3 regions of the Streptomyces sp. NPDC046465 genome follow, and region 2 is predicted to be linked to each of the others. Evidence: riboswitches for the same ligand, from Rfam matches in the RefSeq annotation. Region 2 holds a riboswitch; each other region holds the start of a gene.
What was found. Region 2 has a riboswitch for S-adenosylmethionine ahead of thrC (threonine synthase). Riboswitches for the same ligand answer to the same signal wherever they lie in the genome.
Positions count from the first base shown of each region.

Region 1 (5,112 bases), on a different contig from region 2:
CTGCGGGTCACATCGAAACGCGTGAGATTGCCGCACAGCGTGCAGCGCCACCGGGTGGTGGCGGTCGGCAGAGGAACCGTCATCGTGGCTGTTCGCTTTCGTCGGTGACTGGTAGCGGCGACATCATCGGCGACCGTGGGGCGTACGCGAGTTTCCGTCTGCGCACTGCCCGTAACCCTAAGGCCTGTAAGGGGCGCCATGCGGCGGCCTGCCGAGCGGCATGGCGGTCTGCGGAGGTAGTGCCCGTTACGTCATGCTCTGTTCATGATCCGCACATGGCGTACGAAGGCAGGCCGGCTGATCGGAGGGGGAACCGCCCCGGTGACGTACGGCCTGATCGCCGTCTGCTGCGCGGTCTTCCTGATCTCCCCGGTCTCCGGGTTCAACCCCTCCTACGGCCGCGGCGACGAGTTGATCGGTGCGCAACAGGTCTACTTCGAGCGGTGGGGAGTGGTACCCGTCGAACTGTTCAGCGGTGTCCCGAGCGCCGCCCTCGGCCCGTTCACCGCCCTGTTCGTGCACGGCAGCTGGCTTCATCTGCTGGGGAACATGCTGTTCTTGTACGTGTTCGGGGTCATGGTCGAGGAACGCATGGGCCACCTCCAGTACGCCTTCTTCTACCTCAGCTGCGGATATCTCGCCCTGCTCGCCTACGCGGCCGCGCACGCGGGCTCCGACCAGACGCTCGTGGGAGCGTCGGGGGCGATCTCCGCCGTCCTCGGCGCTTGCCTCTATCTCTTCCCACGGGCGCGCGTCACCAGCCTTTTCCCGTTCCTCTTCTTCCTGCCGCTGCGCTTTCCCGCGTGGGTGGTGCTGCCGTTCTGGGTGGCGCTGCAGTGGCTGGCGGCGGGGCAGGGCGGAAACGGTACGGGAGTCGCCTATCTGGCCCATCTGGTGGGCTTCTCGCTCGGCTTCCTGTACGCGTGGGGGTGGCGTGTGCGGAGGACTAGAGTGCACGTGAAAGGCAGCGCACCGGCCACCGAGGGAGACAGCCAGCCGTGATCACCGCGATCGTGCTCATCAAGACCAGCGTGGACCGGATCCCGGAGATCGCCGAGTCGATCGCCGCGCTGGACTCCGTCAGTGAGGTCTTCTCCGTGACCGGTACGTACGACCTGATCGCGATGGTGCGGGTGCCGCGCCACGACGACCTCGCGGACGTCATCCCGGGCCGGATCAGCAAGATCCCCGGCGTCGAGGGCACCGACACGCACGTGGCGTTCCGTACGTACTCACAGCACGACCTGGAAGCGGCCTTCGCGATCGGCCTCGACTCCTAGGGCCTTCCGGCCTGATCAGGCCGGATCAGGCCGCATCAGGCCGGATCAGGCCGCATCAGGCCGGATCAGACGGCGGCACCGGTGTCCGGCACGCAACGCCCGTCCTCGGTGCGGTAGTTCCACCGGGCGCCGTCCGCCACCAGCTCCTTGACGGCGCGCACGAAACGCTCGACGTGCTCGTCGGGGGTGCCCGCGCCGAAGCTCACCCGGATGGCGTTCAGCGACTTCTCGCCGGGCGCGGCCTCGGGGGCGCCGCACTCGCCGGGCTCGTCCGGCTCGCTGCCGAGCAGGGTGCGCACCAGCGGGTGGGCGCAGAACAGGCCGTCCCGTACGCCGATCCCGTACTCGGCGGAGAGCGCGGCGGCGAAGTGCGAGCTGTTCCAGCCGTCCACGACGAAGGAGATGACGCCCACGCGCGGCGCGTCGTCCCCGAAGAGCGAGAGCACGCGCACGGCGGGCACCTCGGCGAGGCCCTCGCGCACCTTGCTGATCAGGTACTGCTCCCGGGCGACGAGCTCGTCGAAGCCCGCGTCGGTGAGCGCCTTGCAGGCGGAGGCGATGGAGTAGACGCCGATGACGTTCGGGGAACCGGCCTCGTGCCGGGCCGCGGAGTCGTGCCACTCCACGTCCACACCACCGTCGGCGCGTCGCGCCACCTTCCGCGAGGCGCCGCCACCGGCGAGGTACGGCTCGGCGGCGCGCAGCCAGTCGGAGCGGCCCGCGAGGACGCCCGAGCCGAAGGGCGCGTACAGCTTGTGCCCGGAGAAGGCGACCCAGTCCACGTCCAACTCACCGATGGAGACGGGGTGGTGGGGCGCGAGCTGGGCGGCGTCGAGGACGATGCGGGCGCCGTGCGCGTGCGCGGCGGCGGCCAGTTCACGCACCGGCCAGAGCTCGCCGGTGACGTTGGAGGCGCCGGTCACGCAGACGAGGGCGGGGCCGTAGGGATCGCGGTCGGCGAGTGCGCGCTCCAGGGTGTGCACGGCCTCGTCGGGGGTGCGCGGCGCGTTGAGGTAGGTGACGCGGGCGTCCCGCCACGGAAGGAGCGAGGCGTGGTGCTCGGTCTCGAAGACGAAGACCTGGCAGTCGGCGGGCAGGGCGGCGGCGAGCAGGTTCAGGGAGTCGGTGGTGGAGCGGGTGAAGACGACCTGGTCGTCCTCGCGGCAGCCGAGGAACTCGGCGACGGTCTTGCGGGAGTTCTCGAAGAGGTCCGTGGAGAGCTGCGAGAGGTAGCCGGCCCCGCGGTGCACGCTGCCGTAGTACGGGGCGTACGCGGCCACGTCGTCCCACACCCGCTGCAGCGCGGGCGCGCTCGCCGCGTAGTCAAGGGCCGCGTACGTCACCTCGCCGCCGGTGACCAGCGGAACGGTGACGTCCCTGCCGAGGACGGCCAGCGGGGCGCAGACGGACGGGTCGGCGGCAACAGCGGAAACAGACATGGCGAACTCCCGTAAGAGACAAGTGAGTTCACTGCGAGGGCGCGTACGGCAGAGGGGTACGGCGAGGCAGTGATGAAGAGAAAAAGGGTGCGCGGAAAGGGGCCGAAGGCCCTAGCACATTCGCTTGCTCACGAGACTGCTCCCTTGAGGACCAGGACCCCAGGGGCGGACATTCACCGATGTCCAGGGGTCCGCGCTTGCCATACGCCTCGCTGCGTACGGCCTGGTCTTCACCCGGGGCACCCCGCCACGGACGGAGGGTTGCCGGACAGCGGGCCGGGGCCGTAGTCGCTGTCACTCATGACCTGTGCAGCATCCTGCCACACGATCTTCGACGCGCAAGGCGCAGTCCAGAATCCGGACTGCGCCTTACGTCACATGGGGGGGCTGCCGCCCGCGGCGGGCTCAGCGGTTGCTGGCCGCCACCCAGCGCTCCAGGGCCCGCTTCGCGGCGCCCGAGTCGATCGCCTGCGCCGCCCTCGCCATCCCGGCCCGGATCTGCTCCACGAGCGGCTCACCGGTCGGCGAGAGGGCGACCAAGGCCGCCGCGGAGTTCAGCAGCACCGCGTCCCGCACCGGGCCGCTCTCGCCGTCGAGCAGCCGCAGGGCCACCTCCGCGTTGTACGAGGCGTCGGCGCCCCGCAGCGCCTCGACCGGCACCAGGCCGATGCCGACCTCGCGGGGGTCGAAGGCCTCCTCGCGCACGGCGCCGTCCCGCACCACCCAGACCCGGGAGGTCGCGGTGGTCGTCAGCTCGTCGAGCCCGTCGTCCCCGCGGAAGACGAGGGACGAGTGCCCGCGCTCGGCGAACACCCCGGCCACGATGGGCGCCATCCGCGGGTCGGCGACCCCGACCGCCTGGGCCCGCACCTTGGCCGGGTTGGTGAGCGGACCGAGGAGGTTGAAGACGGTCCTGATCCCCAGCTGGCTGCGCGCGGCGCCCGCGTGCCGCAGCGCGGGGTGGAACTTCACGGCGAAGCAGAACGTGATGCCCGCCTCTTCGGCGACCTCGACGACCCGCCGGGGCGTGAGGTCCAGGTTGACGCCGAGCTTCTCCAGGACGTCGGAGGCGCCGGACGCGCTGGAGGCGGCGCGGTTGCCGTGCTTGACGACCTTCGCGCCCGCTCCCGCGACGACGATCGCGGACATGGTGGAGATGTTGACGGTCTTGGCCCCGTCGCCGCCCGTGCCGACGATGTCGACGCTCGGGCCCGGCACGTCGATGACGTTGGCGTGCGCGTACATGGCGCGTACCAGGCCGGAGATCTCCTCGACCGTCTCACCCTTGGCCCGCAGCGCGATCACGAAGCCCGCGATCTGCGCGTCGGTGGCCTCGCCCCGCATGATGCGGTCCATGGCCCACGCCGTGTCGTCGGCGCTCTGGTCCCGCCCGTCGAGCAGGCCGTTCAGCACGTCGGGCCAGGAACGGGCCGCCGCGGTGTCGCCTCCTGCGGGGGTCACAGCGCTCATAGCCGCTCCTGGTGTTTTCGTCTGCGTATGGATGTATAGGGAGGGAACACCCCGACTGCTCGGGGTGGGACCACCCTATCCAGCCTCCGGGACGGCAAAGAGCCCCATCCATGCAATGGACGGGGCTCTTGCCGTGGCGACCGTGGAGCGGTCGGAGCTTCGGAGCTCGGGTTGATCAGTGGTGGCCGTGGCCGCTCGTGATCTCCTTGTACTCGTCGGCGGTGGGCTTGGGGATCTGGTTGTTCTCCCCGTAGTAGCCCTTGGAGAGCTTCGCCCGGAGCTTCTGCGAGCCCGACAGCTTGCGCTCGACACCGTTCTCGTCGACCGACGGGCCGATCTCGACCGGCTGGTACTGCTCGTGCGCCGTGAGGGTGTGCAGCTGGTCCTGGCTGAGCGGCTCGTGGACCTCGATGAACTCACCGTGCGGCAGCCGCTTGATGATGCCCGACTCGCGGCCGTGCAGCACCTTGTCCTTGTCGCGCCGCTGCAGACCCAGGCAGATCCGCTTGGTGACGATGAAGGCGATGACAGGACCGGCGAAGAAGCCGATCCGGACGAACCAGGTGATCGCGTTCAGCGACAGGTGGAAGTGCGTCGCCCACAGGTCGTTGCCGCCACCGACGAGCATGACCATGTACGCGGTCAGCCACGCGACACCGAAGGCCGTACGGGTCGGGGCGTTGCGCGGGCGGTCCAGGATGTGGTGCTCGCGCTTGTCGCCGGTGACCCAGGACTCGATGAACGGGTAGACCGCGATGGCCACGAGGACCAGCGGGAAGACCACGACCAGCGGGATGAACACGCCCAGGGCGAGCGTGTGGCCCCAGAGGTTGATCTCCCAGCCCGGCATCACACGGATCAGACCCTCGGCGAAGCCCATGTACCAGTCGGGCTGGGCGCCGGTGGACACCTGGTCCGGGCGG
Region 1 is NZ_JBEYZK010000021.1:151,935-157,046, forward strand. Features, by position in the region: gene ABZ953_RS29925 (hypothetical protein) at 1-83, opposite strand, end outside; gene ABZ953_RS29930 (rhomboid family intramembrane serine protease) at 265-1,002, shown strand; gene ABZ953_RS29935 (Lrp/AsnC ligand binding domain-containing protein) at 999-1,280, shown strand; gene ABZ953_RS29940 (aminotransferase class V-fold PLP-dependent enzyme) at 1,346-2,719, opposite strand; SAM riboswitch class IV at 2,908-3,025, opposite strand; gene trpD (anthranilate phosphoribosyltransferase) at 3,125-4,189, opposite strand; gene ABZ953_RS29950 (cytochrome bc complex cytochrome b subunit) at 4,365-5,112, opposite strand, start outside.
Region 1: it holds a riboswitch for S-adenosylmethionine, as region 2 does, so the genes downstream of both, ABZ953_RS29940 (aminotransferase class V-fold PLP-dependent enzyme) here and thrC (threonine synthase) in region 2, are expected to answer to the same signal.

Region 2 (5,112 bases):
GTGTACGAGACGGGGCCGCGGTTGGAGGCGACCAGTACCTGCGCTGCTGACGATTCGTACTCGGAGACCATGTGGCAGAACGTAGCCCGTCCCGGGGACGGGCAAACGTACGGCCGGTGGTCAGTCCCGACGCCTGCGCCCCGCGGCGATCAGCAGCACGCCCAGGACGCACAGTGCGACCGCGATCCCGCCGTACAACAGGGCCCGGGAGTCCCCGGTCGTGGCGAGCTCACCGGCCGGGCGCCCGTGCGGCTGTCCGGGCTGCGGCGGGGCGGGGGGCGGGGCGGGGGCGGTCGCCGTGAGGTGCTTGACGACCGGCGCGGGGGCGGCTGCCGCGGTCGCCGGTGGCGCGCTGACGGCGAGCGCGCCCACCGCGACCGCGGCGGAGGCGATCCCCACCGCGCTCCGTCCGACTCTGTCCCACAACGCAGCTCTGGCCCACGCAGCTCTGGCCCACGCAGCTCTATCCCACACAGATCTATCCCACATAAGACGGAAATGTAGGCAAAGCACATCATCGGCGGAGGTTACGCCACGCGACGATGCGCATACTCGGCGATATCCGTCATCGGCGGACGCTCCTCCGTGTCGACCGCGTACGTCCGCGGCACGAACCCGTGCTCGCCCCGCTCGAACTGCGTCAGTTCGGGCCGCAGCAGATGGCCGCGGGCGAGCCGCAGCTGCGCCGTCCGGTATATCGCCGCCGCCATCCGCCCGAGCGCCTGCCCGTCCTGGTGCCGGTGCCTGCGCACCCCGACATCGACCTGCGCGAGCGCGTCAAGACCCACGGTGTGCAGCGCGTCGACGAGCAGCCCCAGCTCCACGCCGTATCCGACGGGAAACGGCAGCCGCTCGAGGAGCGACCTGCGCGCCGCGTACTCGCCGCCCAGCGGCTGGACGAACCCCGCGAGGCGCGGCCAGTGCATGTTCAGGAGCGGGCGCGCCATCAGCTCGGTCACCCGGCCGCCCTGACCCGCCGCGGCGCCGAGCGGCCGGTCGTACATGGCCTTCACGAAGGCCACGTCCGGGTCGGTGAGCAGCGGTCCCACGATGCCCGAGACGAAGTCCGCGGAGAACTCCCGAAGGTCCGCGTCGACGAAGGCCACGACGTCCCCGCCGGTCACGAGCAGTGACCGCCACAGGACCTCGCCCTTGCCGGGCACCGGTGAGATGCGCGGCAGGATCTCGTCCCGGTGGACGACCTTGGCGCCCGCCGCCGACGCGACCTCGGCCGTACGGTCCGTGGAGCCTGAGTCGATCACCACGAGCTCGTCGACCAGCGGAATCTTCTCCATCAGAGCGCGGCGGATCTCGGCGACGATCTCGCCGACCGTCCCCTCCTCGTCGAGCGCGGGCAGTACGACGCTCACCGAGGTTCCTGACGCGCGTTTGGCGGCGACCAGGAGGTCCAGCGGGCGGTCGGCGACGGACCAGGAACGCCTGCTCAGCCAGTGCTCGACCTCTTCCAGCACGGTCGCGGTCCTCCCATATGTGATCCATCTCGCGGTTCGGACGACTATCTCAAGGGTCCGGGGCTTCGGTTACAGTCTTGAACAACGCCGGTGACCATCGCATGTCGGGGGTCCCGGGCGTCACACAATCGAATACCGCTCATCCAGAGGGGCAGAGGGATACGGCCCGTTGAAGCCCCGGCAACCACCCAGCCGCGCGTCGCAAGACGCAAGTGTCACCGTGTGCGCGATCAGCGCCGCGAGGCTCCCGGCTCGGGAAGGTGCCAATTCCGTCTCGCGGCGAGATGCGTCGCGAGGAAGATGAGGAGAAAGGGCCTCGCCTCCATGGCTGTGCAGACTGTCGCCACCGAAAACACCACCTCTTCCGTAGACCTCGGCCCCGCATCGGGTCTCTCCTGCCGAGAGTGCGGCACGAAGTTCCCGCTCGGTCCGATCTTCGCGTGCGTCGAGTGTTTCGGCCCCCTCGAAGTCGCGTACGACCTGCCGCTGGGCGACCCGGAATCTCTGCGCAAGCAGATCGAGGCCGGTCCCGCCAACATCTGGCGTTATGCCCCGCTCCTGCCCGTCCCCGCCGACGTCGCCGAGAAGCCGAACCTGAACCCCGGCTGGACCAAGCTGGTCAAGGCCGACAACCTCGCGCGTGAACTGGGCGTCGACCAGGGCAAGTTGTTCGTCAAGGACGACTCGGGCAACCCCACGCACTCCTTCAAGGACCGGGTCGTCGCGCAGGCGCTCGAAGCCGCGCGTGCCTTCGGCTTCACCACCCTCTCCTGCTCCTCCACCGGCAACCTGGCGGGCGCCGTCGGCGCCGCCGCGGCCCGCGCCGGTTTCCGCTCCTGCGTGTTCATCCCGCACGACCTGGAGCAGGGCAAGGTCGTCATGGCCGCGGTGTACGGCGGCGAGCTCGTCGGCATCGAGGGCAACTACGACGACGTGAACCGCTTCTGCTCCGAGCTCATCGGCGACCCGCTGGGCGAGGGCTGGGGCTTCGTCAACGTCAACCTGCGGCCCTACTACGGCGAGGGCTCCAAGACCCTCGCGTACGAGATCTGCGAGCAGCTCGGCTGGGAGCTGCCCGACCAGCTGGTCATCCCGATCGCCTCGGGCTCGCAGCTCACGAAGATCGACAAGGGTCTGAAGGAGCTCATCGCGCTGGGCCTCGTCGAGGACAAGCCGTACAAGATCTTCGGCGCCCAGGCCGAGGGCTGTTCCCCGGTGTCGACCGCCTTCAAGGCAGGTCACGACGTGGTCCGCCCCCAGAAGCCGAACACCATCGCCAAGTCCCTCGCCATCGGCAACCCCGCCGACGGGCCGTACGTCCTGGACATCGCGCGCCGCACGGGTGGCGCCGTGGAGGACGTGAACGACGAACAGGTCGTCGAGGCGATCGAGCTGCTCGCTCGGACCGAGGGGATCTTCGCGGAGACCGCGGGCGGTGTGACGGTGGGCGTCACGCGGAAGCTGGTCGACGCCGGGCTCATCGACCCGGCCCTCACCACGGTGGTGTTGAACACCGGGGACGGGCTCAAGACGCTCGACGCGGTTGCCGAGAGGTCTCAGGCGACGGCGACGATCAAGCCGAGCCTCGACGCGTTTCGCTCCGCGGGTCTCGCCGGTTAAGTCGCCGTTGGGCCCGTCGCTCGCCGCCGACTGCGGGTCGTGGTCCGTCCTCGCGCAGTTCCCCGCGCCCCTTTCAGGGCGCCTCCCCTCCGCCCCCGTACCCCTGAGGTGAACCCATGAGTGTCAACGTCCGGATTCCCACCATTCTCCGCACCTACACCGGCGGCAAGGCCGAGGTCGCCGCCGAGGGGGCGAACCTCGGTGAGGTCATCGCCGATCTGGAGAAGAACCACACGGGCATCGCGGCCCGCGTCCTGGACGACCAGGGCAAGCTGCGCCGTTTCGTGAACGTGTACGTCAACGACGACGACGTCCGCTTCGAACAGGGCCTGGAGACGGCCACCCCGGACGGCGCGGGCGTCTCGATCATTCCGGCCGTCGCCGGCGGCTGATCCTTTTCCGCAAGAACCCTGCTTAAACCGAATTGCCCTCTCCGGTCGAGAAACGGAGGGGGCAATTCTGCATGGTTGAGCGCGGTACAGTTGGGAAGAGTGCTTCGCCGTTAATGCCGAGCGCATATACGAAGTCGGCCTGGAGCCGACAAGAAGTAGCCAAAGAGCGCTGCCCATTTGAACCTTATGTGGCTTTTGCCTGGCCCTTCTTGCCCTGAATCGTGGCGAATTCTCCGCATATTACCGATCGGGCGTGCCCAGAATTCTCGTCCGATTGACCTGTTGCAGACGGCAGTTGGACAGATACATTCAGCGGCGGTCGACGCGTTCCGGCGCACACCCCCAGCAGTGGGGGGTGAGGTCTGACCCGGGTCCGCGAAGTGCGGTCCTGTGCAAGGGCCAGTAATAGGGGAGTTAGGCATGGCTCAGGGCACCGTCAAGTGGTTCAACGCGGAGAAGGGGTACGGCTTCATCGCGGTCGACGGTGGTGCGGATGTTTTCGTCCACTACAGCGCGATCCAGATGGACGGGTACCGCACCCTTGAAGAAGGTCAGCGAGTCGAATTCGAGATCTCGCAGGGCCAGAAGGGTCCGCAGGCGGACATGGTCAAGCTCGCCGTCTAGCTCGGCGCGACCGACCACCGAAGCAAGCATCGCGAGGGGCTCGTATCCCAGCCGGGGTACGGGCCCCTCGTGTGCGTGGGGTACGCGGGGGCGCGCGCCCGGAAGCTGTCCGGGATCCAGAGAGGCGCTTGCACTCGCAGGGGTCGAGTGCTAATCATTGGGCTTAGCACTCTCCGAGTGAGAGTGACAGAACTTGGATCGGGTCGGTGAGGCCCGCAGGCCGGGTGGGGCAAGGAACCACAAGGGCTGCAGGCCGTCCGTCGCGGGCGCCGGCACGATCTGTTTGCTTGCGTTTCCTTCCCCAAGCTCTTAACGAGCTGGGGGAGACCCCATTCGTCCGGGAGGACCACTTCACATGGCCAAGATCATCGCGTTCGACGAGGAGGCACGGCGCGGCCTCGAGCGCGGCATGAACCAGCTCGCCGACGCCGTCAAGGTGACCCTGGGCCCCAAGGGTCGCAACGTCGTCCTCGAGAAGAAGTGGGGTGCCCCCACGATCACCAACGATGGTGTGTCCATCGCCAAGGAGATCGAGCTCGAGGACCCGTACGAGAAGATCGGCGCCGAGCTGGTCAAGGAGGTCGCGAAGAAGACGGACGACGTCGCCGGTGACGGCACGACGACCGCGACCGTCCTGGCCCAGGCGCTGGTCCGCGAGGGCCTGCGCAACGTGGCCGCCGGTGCCAACCCGATGGCCCTCAAGCGCGGCATCGAGAAGGCCGTCGAGGCCGTCTCGGGCGCCCTGCTCGAGCAGGCCAAGGACGTGGAGACCAAGGAGCAGATCGCTTCGACGGCCTCCATCTCCGCCGCCGACACCCAGATCGGCGAGCTCATCGCCGAGGCGATGGACAAGGTCGGCAAGGAAGGCGTCATCACCGTCGAGGAGTCGCAGACCTTCGGGCTCGAGCTTGAGCTCACCGAGGGCATGCGCTTCGACAAGGGCTACATCTCGGCGTACTTCGCGACCGACATGGAGCGTATGGAGGCGTCACTCGACGACCCGT
Region 2 is NZ_JBEYZK010000007.1:176,539-181,650, reverse strand. Features, by position in the region: gene ABZ953_RS13210 (trehalose-6-phosphate synthase) at 1-71, opposite strand, end outside; gene ABZ953_RS13205 (hypothetical protein) at 121-399, opposite strand; gene ABZ953_RS13200 (glucosyl-3-phosphoglycerate synthase) at 528-1,472, opposite strand; SAM riboswitch class I at 1,609-1,779, shown strand; gene thrC (threonine synthase) at 1,797-3,092, shown strand; gene ABZ953_RS13190 (MoaD/ThiS family protein) at 3,209-3,484, shown strand; gene ABZ953_RS13185 (cold-shock protein) at 3,905-4,108, shown strand; gene groL (chaperonin GroEL) at 4,464-5,112, shown strand, end outside.

Region 3 (5,112 bases), on a different contig from region 2:
CCGGGCCCCTGGAACCTGGGCCGCTGGAGCAAGCCGGTCGGCTGGATCGCGGTCATCTGGGTGGCGTTCGTGACGGTCCTGTTCTGCCTGCCGCAGGCCTCGCCGGTGACGGTCGACTCGATGAACTACGCCTCGATCGCGCTCGTCGCGGTGCTGCTCCTTGCCACCGTGTGGTGGTTCGTGGCGCGCCGCTCGTACAGCACCCCGCAGGCGTACGGCTCGGACCGCGAGCAGGCCGAGGTCGCGGAGAACATCGTCTGACCCGAGAGTCTGATCAGAGAGGGGACTCCGGACGCCCCCCCGGCCCCATCCCCGCTACATCGGGCGGTCGTTGAGGATCTTCTGGAAGAGGCGGTGGTCGCGCCAGGCGCCGTTGATGTACAAGTAGCCCGGCGCGACCCCGTACTCCTCGAAACCGCACTTCGCGAGCACGCGCTGCGAGGCGGTGTTGTCGAGCAGGGTGCATGCCTCGACGCGGTGCAGGCCGAGCCGGGCGTCCGCCGCCTCGCAGACGAACCGCGTGGCGGCGGAGGCCAGGCCGAGGCCCAGGTGCTCCCCGTCGATCCAGTAGCCGAGGCTGGCGCTGCGGGCCGGGCCCAGCACGATGTTCGTCAGCCCGGCGTGGCCGACGATCTCCCCGTCGCTCTCGAGCAGCCAGTGCGCGGCCCGGCCCGCCCTGTCCTCCTCCAACTGCCCGCGGACTCGCTCCGCCTGGCCTTCCGTGGTGTAGAAGGAGGCCGCCCGGTACGGCTCCGTGGGCGCGAGGTGGACGCGGTTGCGCCGGTGGGACCGGGCCAGCGCCTCCGCGTCCTTCAGGGCGGACGGCCGGATGACGACGCCGGGGGCGAGGGCGACGGATTCAGTGATCATGCCTACATCGTACGAAGGTTCGATCCGAATCCGCAGCCGCGGGGAGAGATCAGCGGCCGCCCGACACCCTCAGGACCGTGCCCGTCGCGTACGAGGCGTCGTCCGAGAGCAGCCAGGAGACGGCCCCCGCGACCTCCGAGGGCTGACCGGAGCGCCCCATGGGAATGCCCGCCGCGAGCTTCGCGGGACGCTGGGGGTCGGCGTGGAACTCGGTCCAGATGACGCCGGGGGCAACGGCGTTGACGCGGATGCCGTCCTCCGCGACCTCCTTGGACAGGCCGACCGTCAGCGTGTCGACGGCGCCCTTGGCGGCGGCGTAGTGCACGTACTCGCCGGGACCTCCGAGAGTGGCCGCGACAGACGAGATGTTCACGATCGCGCCGCCTCCGCGGGCCTTCATGTCCCGCACCGCGCGCCGGGCGCAGAGCAGGTATCCGAGGACGTTCACCTCGAGCGCCCGGCGCATGCCCTCGGCGTCGGCCTCGGCGAGGGGGCCGACGGGGCCGCCCACACCGGCGTTGTTGACGAGAGCGGTGACCGGGCCGAGCTCGGCCGCCGCGGTGTCGAAGAGGCGGTCGACGTCGGCCTCGTCGGCGGTGTCGACCTGGACGGTGACGCAGCGGCGACCGGCGGCGCGGACCGTCGCGGCGACCTCGTCGGCGGCCGTCGCGTTCGAGCGGTAGCCGATGACGACATCGTGGCCGTCCTCGGCGAGACGGACGCAGACAGCGGCGCCGATACCGCGGCTGCCGCCGGTGACGACGGTGACGGGGTGGTGCTGCACGGGGGACCTCCGGCTCTGGGTGGCTGACTGTCGCGCCGCCCGGCCGCGGGGATCGCCCGCGACCGGCACGGCGTCATCCTACGAACCGGTGATCTTCGACGGTGGCGCGGGCCCTCCGGCCGACGACGCCTCGTCAGACGCCCGAGGCCAGCGGGGCCACGCACACCACCGTGGTGCCCAGGGTCTCGCACCGCAGCCTCAGCAGGTTCCAGCGGGGCTGCCACTGGGCCAGGCCCTCGTACTGTCGCAGGAGGCCGCGCAGCCGCTCCGGATCGTCGGTCCACAGGGCCGCGGGGACGCCCCTGGTCGGACCGAGCACATGGAGCGCGATGCGGCCGTCGTCGGTGACGTCGTGCGAGGTGATGAGCACGTCGGTCGCCGTGCAGGCGTCCCAGGTGTCGTGGGCACGGGTGGCGTGATCATGGGTGGCGTGGTCATGGGTGTCGGGCGAGTGCGTCATGGAGCGCCTCCGGAGTTGTGGACCCCGGGTGTCGCCGACCCCGGTGATCCGCCGTTCCCCGTGCACGTCGCACGGGGCGGGTCGTCACCCGGGGCACCCGCGACGGAGCGGGGTGCCGCCCAGCGAGCCGGGGCTTGGCGCTGGAACTCGTGACCCGTCCCGACCGTAACACGGCCTGTCGGAGGCCTGCCCGGGGTTTTCTCCTGGCCCCCGTGCAGGCCTCCGCACCGGGTTACTGGGCCGTGGTGGAGGTGATGGCATCCTCCGGAGCGGCCTGCTCCGGGGAGAGGCTGTCCATGAACGAACTGACCGAGAAGACCGCGTTGCCGGGGCCCGCAGGACCGTAACCGGGAGGCGACGACAGGCCGTTGGCCTCCATCGTCGCGCGGTACGCCTCGAGGAGGCGCACGTGGTACTCCAGCGGCGCGCCCAGCGGGTTCGCCTTGCCCAGCGGTGTCGTGGGCTCCGGGCACCAGGTGGTGAAGCGGGGCGTGATGCCGCGCGACATGAAGTACTGCAGGCCCTCGACGGTGGAGTCGATGGCCTCGTCGACGGTCTTGAAGCCGAAGGGCTCCGCCATCTCGACGCCCGCCACGAAGTTCGGGATGACGTTGCGCGGCCCGAAGACGTCGGCGGAGTCCAGGATGCGACGGTGCCACTCGTCACGGCCGACGTAGCGCTCCTTGCCGGGGCAGTAGCGCTCGAAGAGGTACGGGTCCCACACCTCGTAGTTGGGGTGGTAGATCCGCACGCCGTAGTCGTGGAAGCGCTGCACGTCCGCCTTGGGCAGCGCCTGGGCGACGACCTTGCCGATCCAGCGGCCGGGGAAGCGCTCCTCGATGGCCTTCGCGTACTGCCCGTAGAAGTCGGCCTCGTCCTTGCCCTGGAGCCGCGTGGTGATGGCGCCACCGGTGAGCGTGTACGCGGTGGAGGACTTCGCGGTGTCGTACTTGTCGATGATGGCGAGGGCCTCAAGGACCTCGTCCATCGGCTTCACGCCCGTGTAGGGGCGGCCCGCCGCCTTCTGCTGGCGCCAGTTGTGGTTGATGTCGCAGTACCCGCACTCCTCCTTGGCGCCGAAGTACTGGCAGACCCGGAAGACCGTCAGATAGATCAGGTAGCCCCACTGGATGGTGGGCGCCACCTCCATCACGGACTTGCCGTTCTCCAGCGTGTGCCGGTAGTAGTCCGGCATCGGCGGCAGGCCCACGTCGGAGATGCGTGCGCCGTCCAGGTAGAGCCCGAGGACACCGTGGTCGTCGGCGGCCACGCGGTACGGCGAGGCCGGGTTCACGCGGACCGACACGACGGTGCGGCGCAGGTCGTAGGGGCCGCCGGTGAGGACGATCTCCTCGGGCGGGCGGCGCAGGGCGGCGGCGCCCAGCTCGGGCAGGGTGCTGTGGTCGAAGGAGAAGATGAAGTACGACTTCGGCTTGACGTCACCGCCCTCGTTGTCGCTGAGCGCCGACTCGTCGAAGGCGATGCCGCCGCGCAGCAGATCCTCCTTGATGACGGCTTCCCGCGGCACGTGCGGGAACCGCTCCATGAGTGACTCGATGAGCTGGGTACGGCTCTCGCTGCGGCTTGGCATGGGCCGGGCACCTCGGATCCTGTCGATCGATCTGTTCCGACCACGCTAATACGCGGCCGAACCGTTCCGGATCCGACTCCGGTCGCAGGGCGCCTCCGCCGCAGGTCTATGCTGCGGGCCCGGTACGATCTCCGGCATGCCGCCCGCCGACCCCCACATACCCGCCCCGAAAAGCGGAAACGGGTCACGCGACACAGCCGCCCGAACTAGGATGGACACTCCCGAAGCGGGCAGCGGGCAGCGGGCAGCGGGCAGCGGGTCCCGTCGCGGCGGTCCGCGCCGCACGGCGCGGCTCCTCCCCCGGCACCGAGAAGCGCGTCCTCTTCGCCGCCCGGTCTGCCACCGCCCTGCACCGGCTCCTCGACGTCCTCCCCGTCTTCGCGGGCGACGACCGCATCCGACGCCGCTTCACCCTCGTCCCCGGCTCCGCCTTCGACACCGACGCCCTCGCGGCCGTCGAACGGGCAGGCGGGCGCACCATCCCCTGGGCCGAGGCCCTCGCCCACCCCCACGATCTGATCCTGGCCGCCAGCCCCAAGGGCGGCCTCGCCGAGCTCCGCGGACCACGCGTCCTGCTGCCGCACGGCGCCGGTTACAACAAGGCCCTCACCGCACCGGACGGCCCCGGCGACTCCGCCTCCGGCATGGACCCGGCGCTCCTGATGCCGGGCGGCCGCCCACTGGCCCGCCTCCACGCCCTGGCCCACCCCTCGCAGGTCACCCGCCTCGCCGCCGCGTGCCCTCCGGCAGCCGCGCACGCGACGGTGACCGGCGACCCCACGCTCGACCGCGTCCTCGCCTCGCTCCCCCTGCGCGAGCGCTACCGCCGCGCCCTGCGCACCCACGGCCGGAGCCTGGTCGTCCTCGCCTCCACCTGGGGCCCGCACTCCCTGATCCGCCGCCACCCCCGCCTCCCCGCCCGCCTGGCCGCCGAGCTCCCCCACGACACGTACCAGCTGGGGCTCGTCCTGCACCCCAACGAGCACAGCAGGACAGGGCGGTTCGACCTCGCGCAGGATCTCGCACCCGCCCTCGACGCGGGCCTGGTCCTGGCCCGCCCGTACGAGGAGTGGGCCGCGCTGCTCATCGCCGCCGACGCGATCGTCACCGACCACGGCTCGGCGGCGCTGTACGCGGCCGCGGCCCGCGACACCCCGATGATCGCCGCGGGCGACGGCGGCGGCGAGCTGATCCCCGGCACCCCGATGGCCGAACTCCTCGCCCGGCTACCGGGGTTGGGGCCCCTGGAACAGCCGACCACGGCTGGCTTCGAGCGCGCCGTCGGCGAGTACAGCCCCGGCTCCGCGTCCGCCGTCGCCGCGCGGGCGTTCGCCGAGCGCGGCCAGGCCGTACGCCGGTTGCGCGCGGAGCTCTACCGGATCCTCGGCGTGGCCCCACCGGCCGATC
Region 3 is NZ_JBEYZK010000017.1:197,642-202,753, forward strand. Features, by position in the region: gene ABZ953_RS26505 (amino acid permease) at 1-261, shown strand, start outside; gene ABZ953_RS26510 (GNAT family protein) at 316-870, opposite strand; gene ABZ953_RS26515 (SDR family oxidoreductase) at 920-1,654, opposite strand; gene ABZ953_RS26520 (hypothetical protein) at 1,788-2,114, opposite strand; SAM riboswitch class IV at 2,160-2,269, opposite strand; gene ABZ953_RS26525 (radical SAM protein) at 2,347-3,705, opposite strand; gene ABZ953_RS26530 (hypothetical protein) at 3,912-4,289, opposite strand; gene ABZ953_RS26535 (translation initiation factor 2) at 4,350-5,112, shown strand, end outside.
Region 3: it holds a riboswitch for S-adenosylmethionine, as region 2 does, so the genes downstream of both, ABZ953_RS26520 (hypothetical protein) here and thrC (threonine synthase) in region 2, are expected to answer to the same signal.